One region of the Sphingomonas ginsenosidivorax genome, then DNA from elsewhere that is predicted to be linked to it. Evidence: predicted binding sites of a transcription regulator. Region 1 holds the regulator's gene; each other region holds the start of a gene.

The links. The regulator LexA, encoded in region 1, represses DNA repair genes until DNA is damaged. The targets are predictions, from matches to a motif close to GTTCCNCNCTTGTTCT.
Region 2: FSB78_RS13005 (ribonucleoside-diphosphate reductase subunit alpha) is a predicted target of LexA. The motif match lies at 4,513-4,528, and genes of this name have one in related genera.
Region 3: FSB78_RS02545 (ImuA family protein) is a predicted target of LexA. The motif match lies at 2,344-2,359, and genes of this name have one in related genera.

Annotation. Positions count from the first base shown of each region.
Region 1 covers NZ_VOQR01000001.1:749,866-756,434, reverse strand. The annotation lists gene trpD (anthranilate phosphoribosyltransferase) at 1-816, shown strand, start outside; gene trpC (indole-3-glycerol phosphate synthase TrpC) at 816-1,607, shown strand; gene moaC (cyclic pyranopterin monophosphate synthase MoaC) at 1,604-2,071, shown strand; gene FSB78_RS19060 (hypothetical protein) at 2,353-2,517, shown strand; gene FSB78_RS03315 (molybdopterin molybdotransferase MoeA) at 2,517-3,698, shown strand; gene lexA (transcriptional repressor LexA) at 3,778-4,449, shown strand; gene FSB78_RS03305 (ComEC/Rec2 family competence protein) at 4,586-6,569, opposite strand, start outside.
Region 2 covers NZ_VOQR01000001.1:2,862,859-2,869,427, forward strand. The annotation lists gene mdoH (glucans biosynthesis glucosyltransferase MdoH) at 1-808, shown strand, start outside; gene FSB78_RS12995 (hypothetical protein) at 869-1,351, shown strand; gene FSB78_RS13000 (EAL domain-containing protein) at 1,450-4,104, shown strand; gene FSB78_RS13005 (ribonucleoside-diphosphate reductase subunit alpha) at 4,640-6,511, shown strand; gene FSB78_RS13010 (endonuclease domain-containing protein) at 6,486-6,569, shown strand, end outside.
Region 3 covers NZ_VOQR01000001.1:580,499-587,067, forward strand. The annotation lists gene FSB78_RS02525 (FKBP-type peptidyl-prolyl cis-trans isomerase) at 1-56, opposite strand, end outside; gene FSB78_RS02530 (hypothetical protein) at 218-403, shown strand; gene FSB78_RS02535 (hypothetical protein) at 512-1,285, opposite strand; gene FSB78_RS02540 (hypothetical protein) at 1,417-1,917, shown strand; gene FSB78_RS02545 (ImuA family protein) at 2,378-3,139, shown strand; gene FSB78_RS02550 (Y-family DNA polymerase) at 3,303-4,844, shown strand; gene FSB78_RS02555 (error-prone DNA polymerase) at 4,841-6,569, shown strand, end outside.

The sequences.
Region 1 (6,569 bases):
CTGCGCCAGCGGATGCTCCCGATCGCCGCGTCGGCCACCGCGGTCGACGTCTGCGGCACCGGCGGCGACGGCCATCACACGCTCAACGTCTCGACCGCGGTCGCGCTGGTCGTCGCGGCCTGCGGCGTCCCCGTCGCCAAGCACGGCAACCGCGCCGCCTCGAGCAAGGCGGGTGCCGCCGACACGCTCGAGGTCCTCGGCCTCGACATGGACCGCGCCGGCGCGACCGCAGAGGCGAGCCTCGCCGAGATCGGCATCGCCTTCCTGTTCGCCGCCAACCATCACCCGGCGATGCGGCGCATCACCCCGATCCGCCAGCGCATCGGCCGCCGCACGATCTTCAACCTGATGGGCCCGCTCGCCAACCCGGCCGGCGTCACCCGCCAGCTGATCGGCATCGCGCGCCCCGATTACGTGCCGCTCTATGCCGACGCGCTCGAACAGCTCGGCACGCAAGCCGCGCTCGTCGTCTCGGGCGAGGAAGGTCTCGACGAGCTGTCAGGCGCAGGCTCCAGCATCGTGGCCAGCATCGGCACCGTCGACCTGCCCGCCCGGATCACCCCCGACGACGCCGGCCTGCCTCGTCACCCGATCGAATCGATCCGCGGCGGCGACGCCGCGCACAACGCCGCCGCGCTGCAACGCCTGCTCCACGGCGAGACCGGTGCGTACCGTGACGCCGTCCTGCTCAACGCCGCCGCCGCCCTGATGGTCGCCGGCATCGCCCCCACCCTGACCGAGGGTGCCGCCCAGGCCGCGGAGGCGCTCGACGCCCGCCGCGCCGAAGCGCTGCTCGCCCGCTGGATAGCCTATTGATGACCATGCTCGACCGCATCCTCGAGACCAAGCGTGCCGAAGTCGCCGCGCGCAAGGCGACGACCAGCCTCGCCGATATCGACGCCGGCATCGCCCATGTCTCCAAGCCGCGGGGTTTTCGCGCCGCGCTCGACGCCAAGCCCGGCCATGCACTGATCGCCGAGGTGAAGAAGGCGAGCCCCTCCAAGGGCCTGATCCGCGCCGATTTCGATCCGCCCGCGCATGCCCGCGCCTATGAGGCCGGGGGCGCTGCCTGCCTGTCCGTGCTGACCGACGAGAGCTGGTTCCAGGGTGCCGATTCCTACCTGACCGCCGCCCGCGACGCGGTGTCGATCCCGGTGTTGCGGAAGGACTTCATGGTTGATCCGTGGCAGGCGACCGAAGCGCGGAGCATCGGCGCAGACGCAATCCTGATCATCGTCGCCGCGCTCGACGACGCACAGATGGCGGAGATCGAAGCCTCCGCGCTCGAATGCGGGATGGACGTGCTGGTCGAGATTCATGACGCGCACGAACTGGAGCGCGCGCTGAAGCTCAAGTCGCGGCTGATCGGGGTCAACAACCGCGACCTGCGCGACTTCTCGGTCGATTTCCGCCGCACGTTTGATCTGGTCGCGCTCGCGCCCAAGGACTGCACCTTCGTCGCGGAGAGCGGCCTCACCAGCCGCGCCGACCTCGACGCGCTCGCCGAAAAAGGCGTGCATTGCTTCCTGATCGGCGAGGCGCTGATGCGGCAGCCCGATATCGAGGCTGCGACGCGCGCGCTGCTCGCCCCCGCATCCTCGACATGAGCGGCCTCACGCATATCGACGCCGACGGTGCCGCACGGATGGTCGACGTCGGCGGCAAGGCCGTCACGACGCGGATCGGGGTCGCCAGCGGACGAATCACGATGTCGCCCGAGGCCGCCACTGCGATCGCTGCGGGCACCGCGAAGAAGGGCGACGTCCTCGCCGTCGCGCGCGTCGCCGGAATCATGGCGGCCAAGCGCACCAGCGACCTGATCCCGCTCTGCCACCCGCTGCCGCTCAATTCGGTCGACATCGCGCTGGACGTCGACGACACTGGCGTCACCGTCACCGCGACGACCTCGACCGACGGCAAGACCGGCGTCGAGATGGAGGCGCTGACCGCGGTCTCGGTCACGCTGCTGACCATCTACGACATGGCAAAAGCGATCGATAAGGGCATGATCCTGAGCGACATTCGCCTGCTGTCGAAGCGCGGCGGCAAGTCGGGCGACTGGACCGCCTGAGGCGCTCGCCTAGCGCCTCCCGTCATCCTGACGAAAGTCAGGACCCAGGGCCCCGTGCGCGACGCCTGCCCCCGCGGAACAAGGCGGCGGTCGGCAGCCGAAACTCCTCAAGACACACTTCCCCGGCGAAGGCCGGGGCCCAGTTGGGAGGTAGCCGTGACGGAGCGCCACCCTACGTTACCCTTGTTCCCCAACTGGGCCCCGGCCTTCGCCGGGGAACCTGACCTCGCCAGGATGACTCAGCGCTGTCCTACACAGCCAGGATATGCCAGCCCCGTGGCATGATCCGCCGCGCCACCTCCCCGAAAAACCTCGACGTCCAGCGCCCCCTCAACATCGGCGCCGCGAAACCCTTGGACGCCCGCAACGTTCTCGACATGCGCGACGCAAAACCCGTTCGTCGTCTCAACATTCTCAACATTCGCGCCGGAACAGCCCCTCGATGATCCAACTCCTCCCCGTCGCGGATGCCCAGTCGCGGCTGTTCGCGCTCGCGCCCCGTGTCGAGTCCGAGACGCTTCCCTTGCGCGACGCCGCCGGCCGCTGGGCCGCGCAGGACATCCTTGCCAACCGCACGCAGCCCGCCGCCGACCTCTCGGCGATGGACGGCTATGCGATCCGCTTCGCCGACATGCCCGGACCCTGGACCGTGATCGGCGAAAGCGCGGCGGGACGTGCCTTCGACGGCGAGGTCCGCACCGGCGAGGCGGTCCGCATCTTCACCGGCGCCGCGCTGCCCGCGGGCGCCGACACCGTGCTGATCCAGGAAGAGGCCGCGCGCGCGGGCGAGGCTCTTACGCTGGACGGCGAAGGGCCGCCCTATCTCGGGCGCAACACTCGCGCGCGCGGGCTCGACTTCACCATCGGCGACCGGCTGGTGGCCAAGGGCGACCGTCTGACGCCAGCGCGGATCGCGGTCGCGGCGACCGGGGGGCACGGCACGCTCGGCGTCAACCGTCGCATCCGCGTCGCGGTCGCGGCGACCGGTGACGAGCTCGTCCCCCCCGGCTCCACCACCTCCGGCCTCGCGCTGCCCGAATCGAACGGCATCATGATCGCGGCGATGCTCGCGGACCTGCCCGTCGACATCGTCGATCTGGGCATCCTGCCCGACCGGCTCGAGACCTTGCGCGATGCCTTCGCGGCAGCACGATGCGACCTGCTCGTCACCACCGGCGGCGCGTCGGTCGGCGACCACGACCTGGTGCGCCCGGCGATCGAGGCGGCGGGCGGCGTCATCGATTTCTGGCGGATCGCGCTGCGGCCGGGCAAGCCGATGATGGCCGGCCGGCTCCGCGACGCGACCGTGCTCAGCCTGCCCGGCAACCCGGTTTCGGCGTTCGTCACCGCGACACTGTTCGTCCGCCCGCTGGTCGCACACATGGCCGGTGCCCGCGATCCGCTGCCGCAGACGACGCACGCACTGCTCGGCGAAGATCTCGCGGCGAACAACGCGCGCACCGATTATATGCGCGCCGAAATCAGGGACGGCCGCGCCTATGCCTCGACGATCCAGGACAGTTCGATGCTGCTCACGCTCGCCCGTTCGACCTGCCTGATCGTGCGCCCCGGCAACGCGCCTGCCGCCAAGGCAGGCGACTCGGCGGAAATCCTGGTGATTGCCTGACCGGTGCTTGACCCAGCACTTGACGTGGTAAATTTTGTTCCATAGAAGTTCCCAGTCTGTTCCGGGCCGGAGAATTGCCATGCTCACGCGCAAGCAGCACGAGCTCGTCTGCTTCATCAACGATCGTCTCGAGGATACCGGGGTGTCGCCCTCGTTCGAGGAGATGAAGGACGCGCTCGACCTCAAGTCGAAGTCGGGCGTCCACCGCCTGATCAGCGCGCTCGAGGAACGCAACTTCATCCGCCGCCTGCCCAATCGCGCCCGCGCACTCGAAGTGCTGCGGATGCCCGAACGCGCCGAGAAGAAGGCGCCGGCCAAGGCGCCTGCCGCTCCCGCCAACGTCAAGTCGGCACCGCAGCCGGCGAACGACGTGATCGAGATTCCGCTGCACGGCCGGATCGCCGCCGGCGTGCCGATCGAGGCGTTCGAGGGATCGTCGATGCTCGCGGTCCCCGCCGCGCTGCTCGGTGCGGGGGAGCATTATGCGCTCGAGGTTTCGGGCGACTCGATGGTCGAGGCCGGGATCCTCGACGGCGACTATGCCCTCATCCGCCGGACCGAGACCGCCCGTGACGGCGAAATCGTCGTCGCGCTGATCGAGGAAAGCGAGGCGACGCTCAAATTCTTCCGCCGCGAAGGCGCGATGGTCCGCCTCGACCCCGCCAACCGCGCCTACGACCCGCAGCGCTACGCCCCCGCGCAGGTCCGCGTGCAAGGGAAGTTGTCCGGTATCCTGCGCCGCTACGACTGAAGCTCCTGTCTCCCGCGAAGGCGGGAGAAGTCCTGAGCGCGGCGACTGGGAGCTGCCGGGTGCAGGTTCGATGGAAGCGGGACTAGGTATTGCGCGTATTGAAACCGTCATCCTGGGCTCGACCCAGGACCCAGGGTCACGAGTGCTGCGCCTGCGACCCTGGATCCTGACGTTCGTCAGGATGACGGGCCCTCCAGACATGATCGCGTCCTCGAAAACCAGGACGGTGCGTGAACGCGCGCGGCGCCGCCTGCACCCGCCACGGATGCCGATCGCCCGGCGATAAGACCGTCGTTACCCGTCCGGTGCCGAGCGTGACCGCCACGCCCCCCGTCCGCTGCAACGTCCACCGGTCGAGCCGCAGCCACCGCGGCATGCAGCCCCGCGGCAACCCGCGCTCGCTGACGACGATATCGGCAGACCGGCACGCCGCGATTAGCGCGGCCGTCGGCACCGGATACAGGCTCCGCGTCGCCACGATCCGCCACGTGCGCGCGCCCGCGGTGATATCGGTCATGCACAGATCGCGACTGCACCGTGCATCGGGCTGGTCGGACAGCCATGACGGTTCGCCGATCAGCCCACCATTCTCGGCCAGCGTATCGCGGACATAGTCTCCCGCCCGATCCCGCAACAGCGCCAGCCCTGCCGCGGTCCGCACCGCGACATGCCGCCCGTCCCCGGTCACCAGCAGGTCCGGCGCCGGCGTCGCCAGCGCCCAGCTCGCCCCGAACAGCAGTGGCACCAGCCCCAGGCGTCGCCACCGCGTCCGCCACAGCGCGATCCATAGCCCCCCGCCGACCATCGCGGCATAGGCACCGTCAGGCATCGCCGGCAGCGATCGGACAGCGCCCGGCACCGCCGCCACGAGATGCGCAAGCCAGAGGAGAAGGTCGAGCGCCTGCTGGACCAGCCACCACAGGGGCGCACCCAGCTCGACCGCGTCGAGCAGCAACGCCGCCGCCTCCAACGGCATGACGACGAAGGTCGTCAGCGGGATCGCGACGATATTCGCGACCGCGCCGTACAGTCCGGCGCGGTGGAAATGATAGACCGCGATCGGCATCAGCGCCGCCTCGACGACGATCCCCGTCAGCAGCAGCGAACCGAGCGCGCGCGCCAGCCGCCGTGCCGCGCCCTCCTCGTGCGGTCCGAACAGCGCGGTGATCCGCGGATGTTCGTGCAAGGCGACGATGGCGGCGATCGCGGCGAACGACAGCTGGAAGCTCGGGCCCGCCAGCGCCTCCGGCAGCGCGAGCAGGACGATGACTGCGCCCATCGCCAGCGCGCGGAGCGTCACTGCCTGCCGGCCTATCGCCAGCGCCGCCAGAACCAGGAGCGCCGCTACGCAGCTCCGGATCGTCGGCACCTGGGCGCCGGTCAGCAGCGTATAGCCGATCGCCGCACCCGCCCCGGCCACCGCCGCGACCAAGGGCAATCGGACGCGCAGCGCCAGCCACGGGCTGAGCGCCAGCAACCGCATGACGATCAGCATCGTCGCGGTCACCGCGGCGGTGATATGCAGCCCGCTGACCGACAGCAGGTGTGCGAGACCCGCGCGGCGCATCGCCTCCGAATCGTCCTCCCCGATCGCGCCGATATCGCCGGTCGCCAGCGCCGCCGCGATCCCGCCGGCGCTGCCGTCCAGGCTGTGGGTGATATGCGCGGACAGCCGCCCGCGCAGTCCCGATCCACCATCGGCGGGTGTCGTCACCACGACCGGCCCGAAGCCCCTGCCCGTCGCGCCGAGCCCGGCGAACCACGCGACGCGCGCGAAGTCATAGGCACCGGGCACGGCCGGCAAGGGCGGCGGCATCAGCCGTGCACGCAGGCGGATCATGGCGCCCTCGCCCAGCCCCTTCGGCGCATCCGCTTCGGCGAGATTGACCCGGACGCGGGGCGGCAGGTCGAGCGCTTCACCGCGCGCATCGGTCACGGACCCGACCGGGAGCAGCGTGACCCGTACCAGCGCCCGGGCCGCGAGCGGCTCGACCCGCTCGACCTGCGCCGCGAACGTCGCCACGGTCGGCCGCTGGAGCACGGGTGCCGCCACCCGGTCCGCACGCGCCCAGACCAGCGCCAGTCCAGCGGCGGCCGCCAGCGCACCGATCGCGATCACG
Region 2 (6,569 bases), 2.1 Mb from region 1:
CGCGCTGCTGCGCCGCCGCGGCTGGTCGGTGCACATGATCATGATCGACGACAGCCACGAGGAATATCCCCCGACGCTGATCGACCAGGCGGTCCGCGACCGCCGCTGGGCACAGGGCAATATCCAGCATCTCCGCCTGCTGAACAGTGCAGGCTTCCACTGGATAAGCCGGCTGCAGCTGCTGATCGGCGCGTCCGCCTATATCACCTCGCCCGCCTGGCTGGTGCTGATCGCGACGACGATTCTGCAGGCGCTCGCGGGCCAGACCACGATCGTCAACGCGGCGGTGTCGTTGCAGGTGTTCGGCGTCACGCTCGTCCTGCTGTTCGGTCCCAAGCTGCTTAGCGTGATCTGGGCGTTCGCGGACACGCCGCGCCGCCAATCGTTCGGCGGCCGTCGCGCGATCCTGCGCTCGGTCGCGCTCGACGTGCCGCTGTCGATGCTGGTCGCGCCGGTCACCGCGCTCACGCAGACGATCGACCTGTTCAACATCCTGCGCGGCCGTCCCTCGGGCTGGGCACCGCAGAACCGCAACCGCGACGGGCTTGCCTGGGCCGACGCGTTCCCGCGCTATCGCTGGCACATGGCGCTGGGCGTGGTGTTCCTGCTGCTGTCGCCGTTCGCGCCGATGACCGCCCTGTGGCTGATCCCGGTGACGCTCGGGTTGCTGCTCGCGCCGTGGCTCGCGATCTGGACCGCCGGGATCGCGCGCGGCGAGGCGATGGCGCGCGCCGGCTATTTCCAGGTTCCCGGCGCCCCCATCGTCGCCAGCGAAGCCGCGTCGCGGATCGTAACGCAACCGGTCTGACGGCACTTACCGGCCGCAAGCGCGTTCTGCCCGCACCTCTCTTTCAGGACAGCGCCCGCCATGATCACCAGCCTCGCGGAACTCGACCGCATCCGCGACGAAACCCGCCGCCTCGTCACCAACCGCGCGCTGATCTCGGCGGGTGCCGCGGTCGTGCCGGTCCCCGGCGCGGACCTCGTTGCCGATGTCGGCCTGCTGACGACGCTGCTGCCGAAGATCAGCGAACGCTTCGAGCTCGACCATGCGCAGATCGAGAAGATGGACCCGCGCCTTGCGCAGCAGGTCTTCGTGCTCGCGACCAGCATGGGCAACACGATGATCGGCCGGATGGTCACCAAACGCGTCGTCGCCGCACTGCTCCGCCGCATCGGCACGCGACTCGCGGTCGGCTCGGTCGCCAAGTTCGTCCCCTTCGCCGGTTCCGCGGTCGCCGCCTCGATCAGTTTCGGCGCGATGAAGCTCGTCGGCAACGCGCATATTGAGGATTGCTACAAGACCGCCAGGGCGCTGATCGAAGGCAGTACGCCGCTGCCCAAGCACTGAGTCCCCGGCGCGCGCGATCGAACCGATTTCGGGCGATCGACGCGCGTTAACCCTGATCGCTTATCAGTTTCGCAACGCATCCGGGGCTATCCAGCGCCATGCACGCGCCCCTTCCCAAAGCCGATCGTCGCCAACGCAGTCGCCCCGCGGCCTATGGCCTGTTCGGGCTGGGAGAAGACGGCCGCGATCAGGTCGTCGCGGTCCAGAGCGCGCTGCTCGCGCAGATCGGCGCGGTATGGCCGTTCACGCTGGCGACCCAGCTCGTCGCCGGCGTGCTGCTGATCGTCATCGCCGCGATCGACGGGCGGGGCGCGATGCTGCCGCTGATCGGCGTCTATGTCGGGATCGTCGCGATCGTCTCGCTGGCGCTGCTGGCGACGTTGCGCGTTCCCGCGATGCGTCGCTGGCCGGCGCATCAGCGCTACCGGATCCTCACCGCGGGTGCGGCCGGTCTCGCCGCCGGGCTGCTCGCGCTGCTCTGGACGACGACGCGGATGCCCGTCGGCACGGTGCAGCTCGGCTGCTTCGTCGCGGTCTCGGGCGCGATCGGCGTCACCGCGCTCAGCATCCACCCGGTCCGCGTCGCGACGCTCGGCTTCGGCGCTGGCGTGGTGCTGATGCTCGCGATCCTGTCGGGGATCAGCCTCGCCTTCGCCGTCGCGGTGCTCTTCCTCGGCTGCCTCGCGCTGGTCGCGCACCGGCTCGCCCAGGTCGATCACGACATCGCGCTCGACCGCGTCGACGAAGGCAGCGAGGGTCGCCTCGCGGTGAAGATGATCGCAGAGTTCGAAAGCCACGGCACCGGCTGGTTCTGGGAAGCCGACCGCCACGGCCGCGTCACCTATATCTCTGCCAAGGTCGCGGGCGAGCTGACCCCGACCGGGGGCAGCCCCGCGGGCATGCTGCTGACCGACCTGTTCCGGATGGACAGCGACAGCACCGAACGCACGCTCGCCTTCCATCTCTCCTCGCGCACCTCGTTCGCCGATTATTCGGTTCGTGCCGCGATCGACCCGCCGATCGACACCGACTCGCCGCGCTGGTGGTCGATCTCGGGGCGCCCGCTGGTCGACGAGATCGGCCGCTTCCAGGGCTTTATCGGCTCGGGCTCGGACCTCACCGAGAAGCGCAAGTCGGAGGCTGAGATCACTCGCCTTGCGCTGTTCGACGGCCTGACCGGTCTCGCCAATCGCCAGCGCATGCGTCTGACGCTCGACAAGACGCTCGCGCAGCAGGCGGGCCCGCATCGCCCTACGGGGCTGTTCCTGATGGATCTCGATCGCTTCAAGGCGGTCAACGACACGCTCGGCCACCAGGCGGGCGACGCATTGCTCAAACAGGTCGCGCAGCGTCTGCAGCGCGGGGTCGGCGACGCCGGTCTGGTCGGGCGCCTCGGCGGCGACGAGTTCAAGGTCGTGCTGCCCGGCATCGACAATCGCGAGCAGCTCGCGGTGCTCGCGCGCGATCTGATCACGTCGCTGTCCCAGCCCTATTTCATCAGCGGCGCCTCAGTCGCGATCGGCTGTTCGATCGGCATCGCGGTCGCACCCGAACATGGCGAGGATTCGGAGACGCTGGTCCGCAACGCCGATCTCGCGCTCTATGCTGCCAAGGGCGACGGCCGCGGCATCCACCGTTTCTATTCGGACGACATGCTGGCGGGTGCCAAGAGCCGCAAGCAGCTCGAGGACGACCTGCGCACCGCGGTGTCCGACGGCGCCTTCCACCTCGCCTATCAGCCCGTCGTCAGCACCAAGACCGCGCGCATCGTCGGCTATGAGGCGCTGATCCGCTGGACCCACCCGACCCGCGGCAACGTATCGCCCGCCGATTTCATCCCGATCGCGGAGGAGAGCGGACTGATCGAGGGGATCGGCGAATGGGTCCTGCGCACCGCCTGTCTCGAGGCGGCGCGCTGGCCGGGCGACATCCGCGTCGCGGTCAACGTCTCGCCGATCCAGTTCGCCAACCCGGCGCTGCCCGCACTCGTCACCAGCGCACTCGCGCATTCGGGTATCGCGCCCGGCCGGCTCGAACTCGAGATCACCGAGGGCGTGTTCCTTGACGAGACGCAGTCGTCCGACCAGATGTTCAAGGCGCTGAAGGGGATCGGCGTCCGCCTCGCGCTCGACGATTTCGGCACCGGCTATTCGAGTCTCGGCTATTTGCGCAACGCGCCGTTCGACAAGATCAAGATCGACCAGTCGTTCGTGAAGGGCGCGGCACAGTCGGGCAACCGCAACGCCGCGATCATCAAGGCGATCGTCACGCTCGCCGACACGCTCGGGATGGAAACCACCGCGGAGGGCGTCGAGATCCAGGACGAGATCGACCTGATCCGCGACCTCGGCTGCAGCCATATCCAGGGCTATGTCTATGGCCGCCCGGCGCCCGCGGACGAGGTCCTGGTGCAACTCGGCGGACAGGCCGGCATCGCCAAGCCCAGCGGCTTCAAGGTCAGCCGGTCGCCGCGCACCAAGATGCTCCGCTCCGCGCGGATCGCGATCGACGGCGCCCGCGGCGACGTGCGCATCCGCGACATCTCGACCAAGGGCGCGATGATCGACGGGATCGCGATCGAGGGCGACCCCGCGGGGATCGAGATGCAGATCGAACTGCTCGAGGACCAGATGATCACCGCCCGCATCCGCTGGGCCAAGGACGGCAAGGCAGGGATCGAGTTCGCCGAAGCCTTCAACCTCGACCGCCTCACCCCCGCCCAGGTCTCCCGCGTCCTCCGCCGCTCGGCCTGACGCCGCCCCCCGTCGTACGACGCCCCGTTCGGTCAGCCGCCCCCCCTTCGTCATGCCGGGCTCGTCCCGGCATCCAGAGCCCCAAGCGACCCGCCCGTAACCCTGGATCCCGGGACGAGCCCGGGATGACGGGTGGAGAAGACACCCCGACCATCCCCACCAAAATATTTTCGTTCGCGCCCTGTTCCCTTGCACATCGTGAACCCCGCAGAAGTCCGTGCGTCGCGCGGGCATCGCCGGTCGAACCGACCCGCAAGATGACCGTCCCGTCATCAACCCGCTTGCGTCGCCTTCCGCTTTGGCACAATCTCTTGGGGTTGCGTTCGTTGCCGGACCCAATCGCTGGTAGAATTGTCGTTGCATTACCATATGCAGGCAGGAGCATCGCAACCGTCGTTTCGGCTGCGTGATCTCTTTTTGTTCTCCGCTTGGGGTCGCGCGGGTGTAATAGGGAGCCCGCTCCCGATTCGAACGGACCGAGAACGAATGGGGAGCGGTTTCGATGGACTTCAGTGATAGCAGCCGGGATAGCGACATGACCACGGACACCCTCGACACCGCCGCAGCGGCCGCCCCGCAGGCGGCTCAGGCGCAGGACAGCCACTCGGTGCGCCCGCAGCCCTATCCGGTCGAGGTCGACCATAGCCGCGACGCGCTGCTCACCGATTTCGGCAAGGAAACGCTGAAGGACCGCTACCTGCTGCCGGGCGAGAGCTACCAGGACCTGTTCGTCCGCGTCGCCTCGGCCTATGCCGACGACGCCGGCCATGCGCAGCGCCTCTACGACGCGATCTCGAAGCTCTGGTTCATGCCCGCCACCCCCGTTCTCTCGAACGGCGGCACCGGCCGCGGCCTGCCGATCAGCTGCTACCTCAACTCGGTGCCCGACAGCCTCAACGGCATCGTCGACACCTGGAACGAGAATGTCTGGCTCGCCTCGCGCGGCGGCGGCATCGGCACCTATTGGGGCAATGTCCGCGGCATCGGCGAGCCGGTCGGCCTCAACGGCAAGACCAGCGGCATCATCCCGTTCGTCCGCGTGATGGATTCGCTGACCCTCGCGATCTCGCAGGGCTCGCTGCGCCGCGGGTCTGCCGCCTGCTATCTCGACGTCTCGCATCCCGAGATCGAGGAGTTCCTCGAGATCCGCAAACCCTCGGGCGACTTCAACCGCAAGGCGCTCAACCTGCATCACGGCGTGCTGATCACCGACGACTTCATGGAAGCCGTCCGCGCCGGCGCCGAATGGCATCTGCGCTCCCCCAAGGACCAGGCGATCCGCGCCACCGTCGACGCGCGCTCGCTGTTCCAGAAGCTCGTCGAGACCCGCCTGCAGACCGGCGAGCCCTACATCATCTTCGCCGACCACGTGAACAAAGCGATGCCCAAGCATCACCGCGAACTCGGCCTCAAGGTCTCGACCTCGAACCTGTGCAGCGAGATCACGCTGCCGACCGGCCGCGACCATCTCGGTAACGACCGCACGGCCGTGTGCTGCCTGTCGTCGCTGAACCTCGAAACCTGGGACCAGTGGAACGGCGAGAAGGGCTTCATCGAGGACGTCATGCGCTTCCTCGACAACGTCCTGCAGGATTACATCGACCGCCACGAGCCCGGCATGGAGCGCGCCGCCTACTCGGCGGGCCGCGAGCGCTCGGTCGGCCTCGGCGTGATGGGCTATCACAGCTTCCTCCAGGCGCGCGGCCTGCCCTTCGAGGGCGCGATGGCGAAGTCGTGGAACCTGCGCATGTTCAAGCACATCAACGCCGCGGCCAACGAAGCGTCGATGCAGCTCGCGATCGAGCGCGGCCCCTGCCCCGACGCCGCCGATGTCGGCGCGATGGAGCGGTTCAGCTGCAAGATGGCGATCGCGCCGACCGCGTCGATCAGCATCATCTGCGGCGGCACCAGCGCGTGCATCGAGCCGATCCCGGCGAACATCTACACGCACAAGACGCTGTCGGGCAGCTTCTCGGTCAAGAACCCGTATCTGGAAAAGCTGCTCTCCGAGAAGTCGAAGAACAGCGACGCGGTGTGGAACTCGATCCTCGAGCAGGGCGGCAGCGTCCAGCACCTCGACTTCCTCTCGACCGAGGAAAAGGACTGCTACAAGACGAGCTTCGAGATCGACCAGCGCTGGCTGCTCGAACTCGCCGCCGACCGCACGCCGTACATCGACCAGGCGCAGTCGCTGAACCTGTTCATCCCCGCCGACGTCGAGAAATGGGACCTCCTCATGCTCCACTTCCGCGCCTGGGAGCTCGGCATCAAGTCGCTCTACTATCTCCGCTCGAAGTCGGTGCAGCGCGCCGGGTTCGCCGGCGGCGTCGAGGCCGACAACACGATCGACCTGCGCCAGATCGAGGTCGAGTCGAAGGACTATGACGAATGTCTGGCGTGCCAGTGAGGTGTCATCGATAGGTTCCCCTCACCCTTCCGACCCTGCGGGCCTCCCTTCCTCTCCC
Region 3 (6,569 bases), 170 kb from region 1:
AGCGGCAGGACAACGGCCATAACGAGACGGCGCAAGGCACGTGGGAAGAAGCTCATTTCCGGGGCTATATCCAGGCCACGGACGACGCGCCACCAGTTCCATCCCGATATCATCGGGCGCATATTGGCAAGTGATCACCGGCAGGTACCAGGTATCGTCCGCCGGTTTGCAACTCAGCAGTTTGTTGGATCGTTTGATGTAATCAAGGAGAGCAACAATGGCGATTACCCCGCAAGACGAAGAACCCGGTTTTGAAACCGACGTCAACGAACTGCCAGATAGCGACAACGGTCCAGAAGATAGTTTAGAAGACAAACCGGCGCACGACGTTCAGCGCTCAGACGAACTCGAGGAAGCTCAGAAGGAAGGAGCCGAGGAGAGAGGAGAGGGCGGATTGTATTGAAATTGGGGCGGGACGTTCTGAACATTTTCTATGAATGTGTATTCGAAACGTCCCACCGCCCTTCTGACGATCGCCAAGACGTTTCTAATGGGCTGGAAACCGAGGTTATCAGCTGGGAGCGACTTCTTTCTTTAGCATCGCGTCCTTGAGCGTATTGCCTGCGATCCCCCCGGCAGCGACCGCAACAACAACATTGCCGACGAAAAACTCCACAATACCAACGACGCTGCCGAACGCGATCAGCGCCGAGGTCGTCACCGGCAGCGCGGCCGTTGCCTTACCGATCGCGACTTTCGCCTCCTGGCGGACGACCCGAAGCCGTTCCAACACGGGCTCGAGCGATCGACCTTGATCGACTGCCGCGATTAGATCGCCTAGCGCACGATGCAGCGCCCTCAGCTGCTCCAAGGCTACCGCCCGATCGGCATCGACCGGTCCACCGTTGTCGCGGGCGAGTTCTTCATCGTCGATCAGGCGCTGAACGGCTTCCAAAGCAACAGGCGCTAACGCGTGAATGACAGCGGCATGCTCGCGCAGGGAAGGGCGCCCGGTCCACGTCGCCGAACTGACGGCATCCGGTCCGCGAACCTCGTCCCACAACGCCTTGAACTGCTCACGGACCATCTCACGGCGCAGCGTGCGATCCTTGGTCTCTCGCGCATGACGTACGAATGCCTCAAGGCTCGGCTGCGCCGCGACAAAGGCCGGCGCCAACGGCCGCAGGTCGGTCCGCCCAAGCAGCGCCCGGCGCAGCGCCTTGTAGCGCGTGTCGTCCGCCAGATCCTGGATGCCATCGCAAGCGCCCAGACATAGCGTCTGCAGACGCTGCAGCGCCTCTTCGTCGTTCAGCCCTTCGGGCCAGTGTGTTCCTGAATAGCCCATCGCATTCGATCCGTTTCGACTCAGCTGACGGTCGGATGCACGAATGTTTGCCTGTAGGACATAGCAAGAACATCAAAGTGCCAGCACGTCGCTAGACATACGGACGGTGATAATGTTGGTGGACGGCACCGATGCCGATCCGCCCCGAACATGTCTTCCTGTATCCGATCGATTGGCCCCAGCTATCGCATCTGGTCCGCTTCGTGCGCGCAGGCGGACGCTGCGAACATTGCGGGCGCCCACACGGGCAACGGGTCTTCCACATGGGCGACGGACGCTGGTGGGATAAAGGCCAGTCGTATTGGCGTAATGGCGACGGCCGACGTGTTCGTCGACCGACCGAGAACATCCTCGATTCAGGCAAATGGACACCGGTGGTGCTGGCCTGCGCGCATCTCAATCACGACCCCAGCGACAGCGCGCTTCACCAGTTGGCCGCGCTCTGCCAGCGCTGCCACATGATTTACGATGGTCCTGAGCATCGCCGTCGACGTTGGATGAACGCGCACTACCGACGTGCACTCGGCGATCTGTTCTACGGCCCATATCCGATGCGGGGGGCGGACTGGATCACGCCGACACCCATCAGCATGCTCGACGACAGCCGTTCGCTATACGCGAACGTCCGGTAGTCTAGAGCGCTGGATACGAGGTGCCGACCACGTTCAGACAAAAAAAGGGGCCGCCAAAAGCGACCCGGGAAGTTTTTAGGAGAGGATGCCTGAAAGGCGTCACCTTGGTATCCAGCAGGCCGGGCAATGGCGATTGCAAATCTGGCTAATCTGGATTGCATTTCATGCACTTGGAGGAAGGTTGGGCCCAAACTCGTTCCCCTGGCTAGCTCGATGACACGGGCGGTATCTACGAGGCTCGACACTGCGAGGAAACGGTCTGGATCCCGCACATTGATCGCATGCCTGACGACAATCGTTCGCATACGCGCAGGTGCGATAGCCCGCCTCCGCGACACATAGCCAAACGCGCTTCGCCGCGTTCGTAGCCGGAACCTTATCCACATGAGTATCGAGTCTGACGCTTGACCAAACGGTTCTGGTAACGGAACATAAAGGGAACAGGTAGAGTCTAGACATCATGATCACCGCCCTCGAGTCCCTGCCGACAACCATCGCCCACCTGCGGACAATCGCAACGCCGGTGGTGGATCACCGCATCATGCCGTTCGGTATCCCTGCGCTCGACGATCGCCTCGCAAGCAGGGGCCTTCGCGCTGGAGCACTGCACGAGGTCGCCGCACAAAGCTGTTCGATGGTCGACGATGCCGCAGCAACGCTGTTCCTCGCAGGCATCGCCGCGCGAGAAGCGGCGCATACAGGCGGACCGGTGCTGTGGGTGAGCTGTCGCAACGATCTCTATGCGCCGGGCTTGGAGCAGGCGGGGCTATCATCTGCCGACTTGATTCACGCACAACCCCGTGACGATGCAGCGTTACTGGCCGTCGTCGAGGACGCGGTGCGCGATGGAACGCCGTCAGCGGTGATCGCCGAGGTAAGCCGGATGTCGATGGTGGCGACCCGGCGCCTGCAACTGGTCGCGGCCGACGCCGACATTCCCGTTCTCATCCTGCGACGCAGACGTAATCGCGACCAGGATCCGCTCGCCGAGCCGTCTGCCGCCTGGACGCGCTGGAGGATCGCCAGTGCGTCGTCCGAGCGCCTTGGCGTCGCCGGCGTCGGCCGATCGCGGTGGCAGGTCGAGGTCGCACGACAGCGTGGCGGCGAAGCATTTTCAATGATTTTGGAGGGCTGCGATGAGACGGGTTGTCTCGCTGTTCCTGCCGCACTTGGCCATCGAGCGGCTGAGACGGCTGGACCGGCACGCTACGCGGCCGCCTGAGCGGCCAGCCCTTCAGCTTCCCGTCGACGACGATCCCGGTGCCTGTTCGGTACCGCGGGGCGGCGGGTGGCGGCCGGGTGCGCGGTGGGCTCGTGCCGACATGCCAACCAGGCAGGATGTGGAAGGTGAGATCGCAGCGCTGCCCGCGCATGCGAAACCACCCATGCGTGAACTTGGCCGACGATCGGAGGCGGCGAACCATCCGTTTCACGGACCAGCGCAAGCCGACAGTCACGACAGGGTCGCGGCGACCGTTGCTGCGTTCCACAGGGCGCCGCTTGCGCTGGTCGGCAAGGTTGGCCGGCGCGAAGAGGTCGTGGCCGCCTGCGATGGCGCAGCCGCGTTGGGGATTACTATCGGCATGGCCGCGACCCATGCGCGCGCACTGGTGTCCGATCTCGACATCCGACCGTCCGAGACCGAGGCGGATGCCGCGATGCTGGATCAGCTCGCGCTACGCGCGGTGCGCCGCTGGTCGCCGATCGCCGCGGCCACACCGCCCGACGGGCTGTGGCTTGACCTGACCGGCTGCGCGCATCTCCATGGCGGGGAAGAACGGTTCTGCCGGCGTCTGCGCGCGTTTTGCCAGCGTGCCGGGTTCACCGCGCGCGTGGCGGTTGCCGACACACCGGGCGCGGCACACGCTATTGCCCGGTTCGGGCCTGCCGACATCGCGATCGTGCCCACAGGGCGGACGGTCGAAGCGCTTAGCGGCCTACCGGTCGCGGCCTTGCGCCTAGCAGGCACCGCGCTCGTTGCCGCCCGCAAGTTCGGCTTCGAACGCGTCGCCGATCTTCTACCGGTCGCGCGCGGGCCTTTGGCACGCCGGCTCGGGCTGGCCGCAATCACGCGGCTCGATCAGGCACTCGGCGCGGTCGCCGAACCCATCACGCCGCGCACCGACGAGGTCATGCCGATCGTCGAACGCCGGCTGCTCGAACCGATCGTCACCGCAGACGCGATTGCGCAGGTCATGGAGGATCTCCTCGGCGACATGGCCGAGCTGCTGCGCGCGAAAGGGCTCGGCGTACGATCGTTGCGGCTTGGTGGGTTGCGCGTCGACGGCACCGAACAGGTCGTCGCGGTCGGCACCTCGCGTCCGACCCGTGAGGTTTCGCACCTGCTGCGGCTCATGAAGCTCAGGATCGAACGGATCGATCCCGGCTTGGGGCTTGAGCAATTCTATCTGGCGGCGCCGCACACCGAGCCGCTCGACGCGGTAGATCTCGGCGCGGTTCTCGCCGGTGAGGTGCTCGTGCGTGATCCGGCCCGTCTCGTCGATGTCGTCGCCGGCCGCATCGGCGCTGACGCCGTGTTCCGGATTGCGCCGGTCGAAAGTCACGTGCCCGAGCGTGCCGTTATGCGCGCGGACCCGGTGGTGGCGCCCGCGGGCTGGCCGAAATGGCGACGGCCGACGCGCCTGCTGGCGAGGCCCGAACCGCTATGGGGCGTCATAGCGCTGATGCCCGATCAGCCGCCCCGACGGTTCGAGTGGCGCGGTCGGCCGCACAAGGTGGTTGCCGGCGACGGCCCCGAGCGGATCCACGGCGAGTGGTGGCGTCGCGACGCGGAAGTATGGGCGGTGCGCGACTATTACCGCGTCGAAGACGAGACGGGCGGTCGCTACTGGGTGTTCCGACGTGGCGACGGGTTCGTCGAGGATACCGGCGATCTGAGCTGGTGGATGCACGGCGTGTTCGCATGACCGACTATGTCGAACTCCAGGTCCTCACGCACTTCTCGCTGCTACGCGGCGCCTCGAGCCCCGAGGAGCTGTTCGCGGCTGCAGCGCTGCTCGGCTATCCCTCGATCGGCGTCAGCGACATCGGCACCGTCGCAGGGGTGGTGCGCGCATGGGAAGCGCAGAAGGCGACGGGCGTTCGCTCGATCGCAGGCACGCGCGTCAATCTATCCTGCGGTCGGCAGTTGCTGCTCTACCCGACCAACCGCCCCGCCTGGTCGCGCCTGACGCGGCTGCTGACAGTGGGCAAGAAGCGGGCGGGGAAGGGTGGGTGTCTTCTCCACTGGCATGATCTCGAACCCTGGTCGGAAGGCATGATCGCCATCCTGCTGCCGCACGAGGCGGACGAGGAGAACCTGGCAGCACTTGCCGACCTGAAGACACTCTATGGCCGGCGTGGGTATATGGCATTGTTCCAGCGGCGCCGGCCGGACGATGCCGTGCGGATCGACGCGCTGGCGCGCCAGGCGGGCGGCGCTGGGGTTCGCGCGGTCGTGACGGGTGATGTCCTCTATCACACGCCCGAAGCACGGCTGCTGCAGGACGTGGTGACGGCCGTGCGCGAGAAATGCACCGTCGACGAGCTCGGCTACCGGCGCGAGGTTAATGCCGACCGTGCGCTCAAATCCCCCGACGAGATGGTCCGGCGGTTCAAGGCGTATCCCGATGCGCTACGCGCGAGCGTCGACATCGCGCGTCTGTGCACCTTCGATCTGGGCGAGCTGGCCTATCAGTATCCGCATGAGCGGCTAATCGACGGGCTGACCGCGCAAGAGGCGCTGCAGAAGCTCGCGGAAGACGCCGTCGACACGATGTTCAACGGCGCGGTGCCAGCTGCCTATACCGAGCAGATCGCCCATGAGATGAAGCTCATCGGCGAGCTTGGCTATGCGCCGTATTTCCTGACGGTTTACGCGATCGTCCGCGAAGCCCGCCGGCGCGGGATCCTGTGCCAGGGCCGTGGCTCGGCCGCCAACAGCTGCGTCTGCTTCGTGCTCGGCGTCACCTCGATCGACCCAATCAAGCACGAGCTGTTGTTCGAACGGTTCGTATCGGGCGAGCGCCGCGAGCCCCCCGATATCGACGTCGACTTCGAGCATGAACGCCGCGAAGAGATCATCCAGTGGATCTATGAGACCTATGGCCGCAACCACTCGGCGTTGACCGCGGTCGTTACACGCTACCGCGCCCGCGGCGCCGTGCGCGACGTCGGCAAGGCGCTTGGCCTGCCCGAGGATCTGACTTCGTCATTAGCTGGCCAGGTGTGGGGCTGGTCGGCCGAAGGCGTCGGCGAAAAGCAGGTCAACGAGCTGAACCTCGACATCGGCGATCGTCGCCTGCGCCTGACGCTCGAGCTGGCCCGCAAGCTGATCGGCGTACCGCGCCATATGAGCCAGCATCCAGGTGGCTTCGTCCTCACCCAGGACCGTCTCGACGATCTGGTCCCGATCGAGCCCGCCGCGATGGAAGATCGCCAGATCATCGAATGGGACAAGGACGACATCGATGCGCTGAAGTTCATGAAGGTCGACGTGCTGGGTCTCGGCATGCTCGGCTGCATGAACCGCGCCTTCAACATGCTCGAGGCGGACAAGGGGCTGCGGGTCGGTTTGGCCGATCTGCAGGACGACGATCCCGACGTCTATGCGATGATCTCGAAGGCCGATACGCTCGGCACCTTCCAGATCG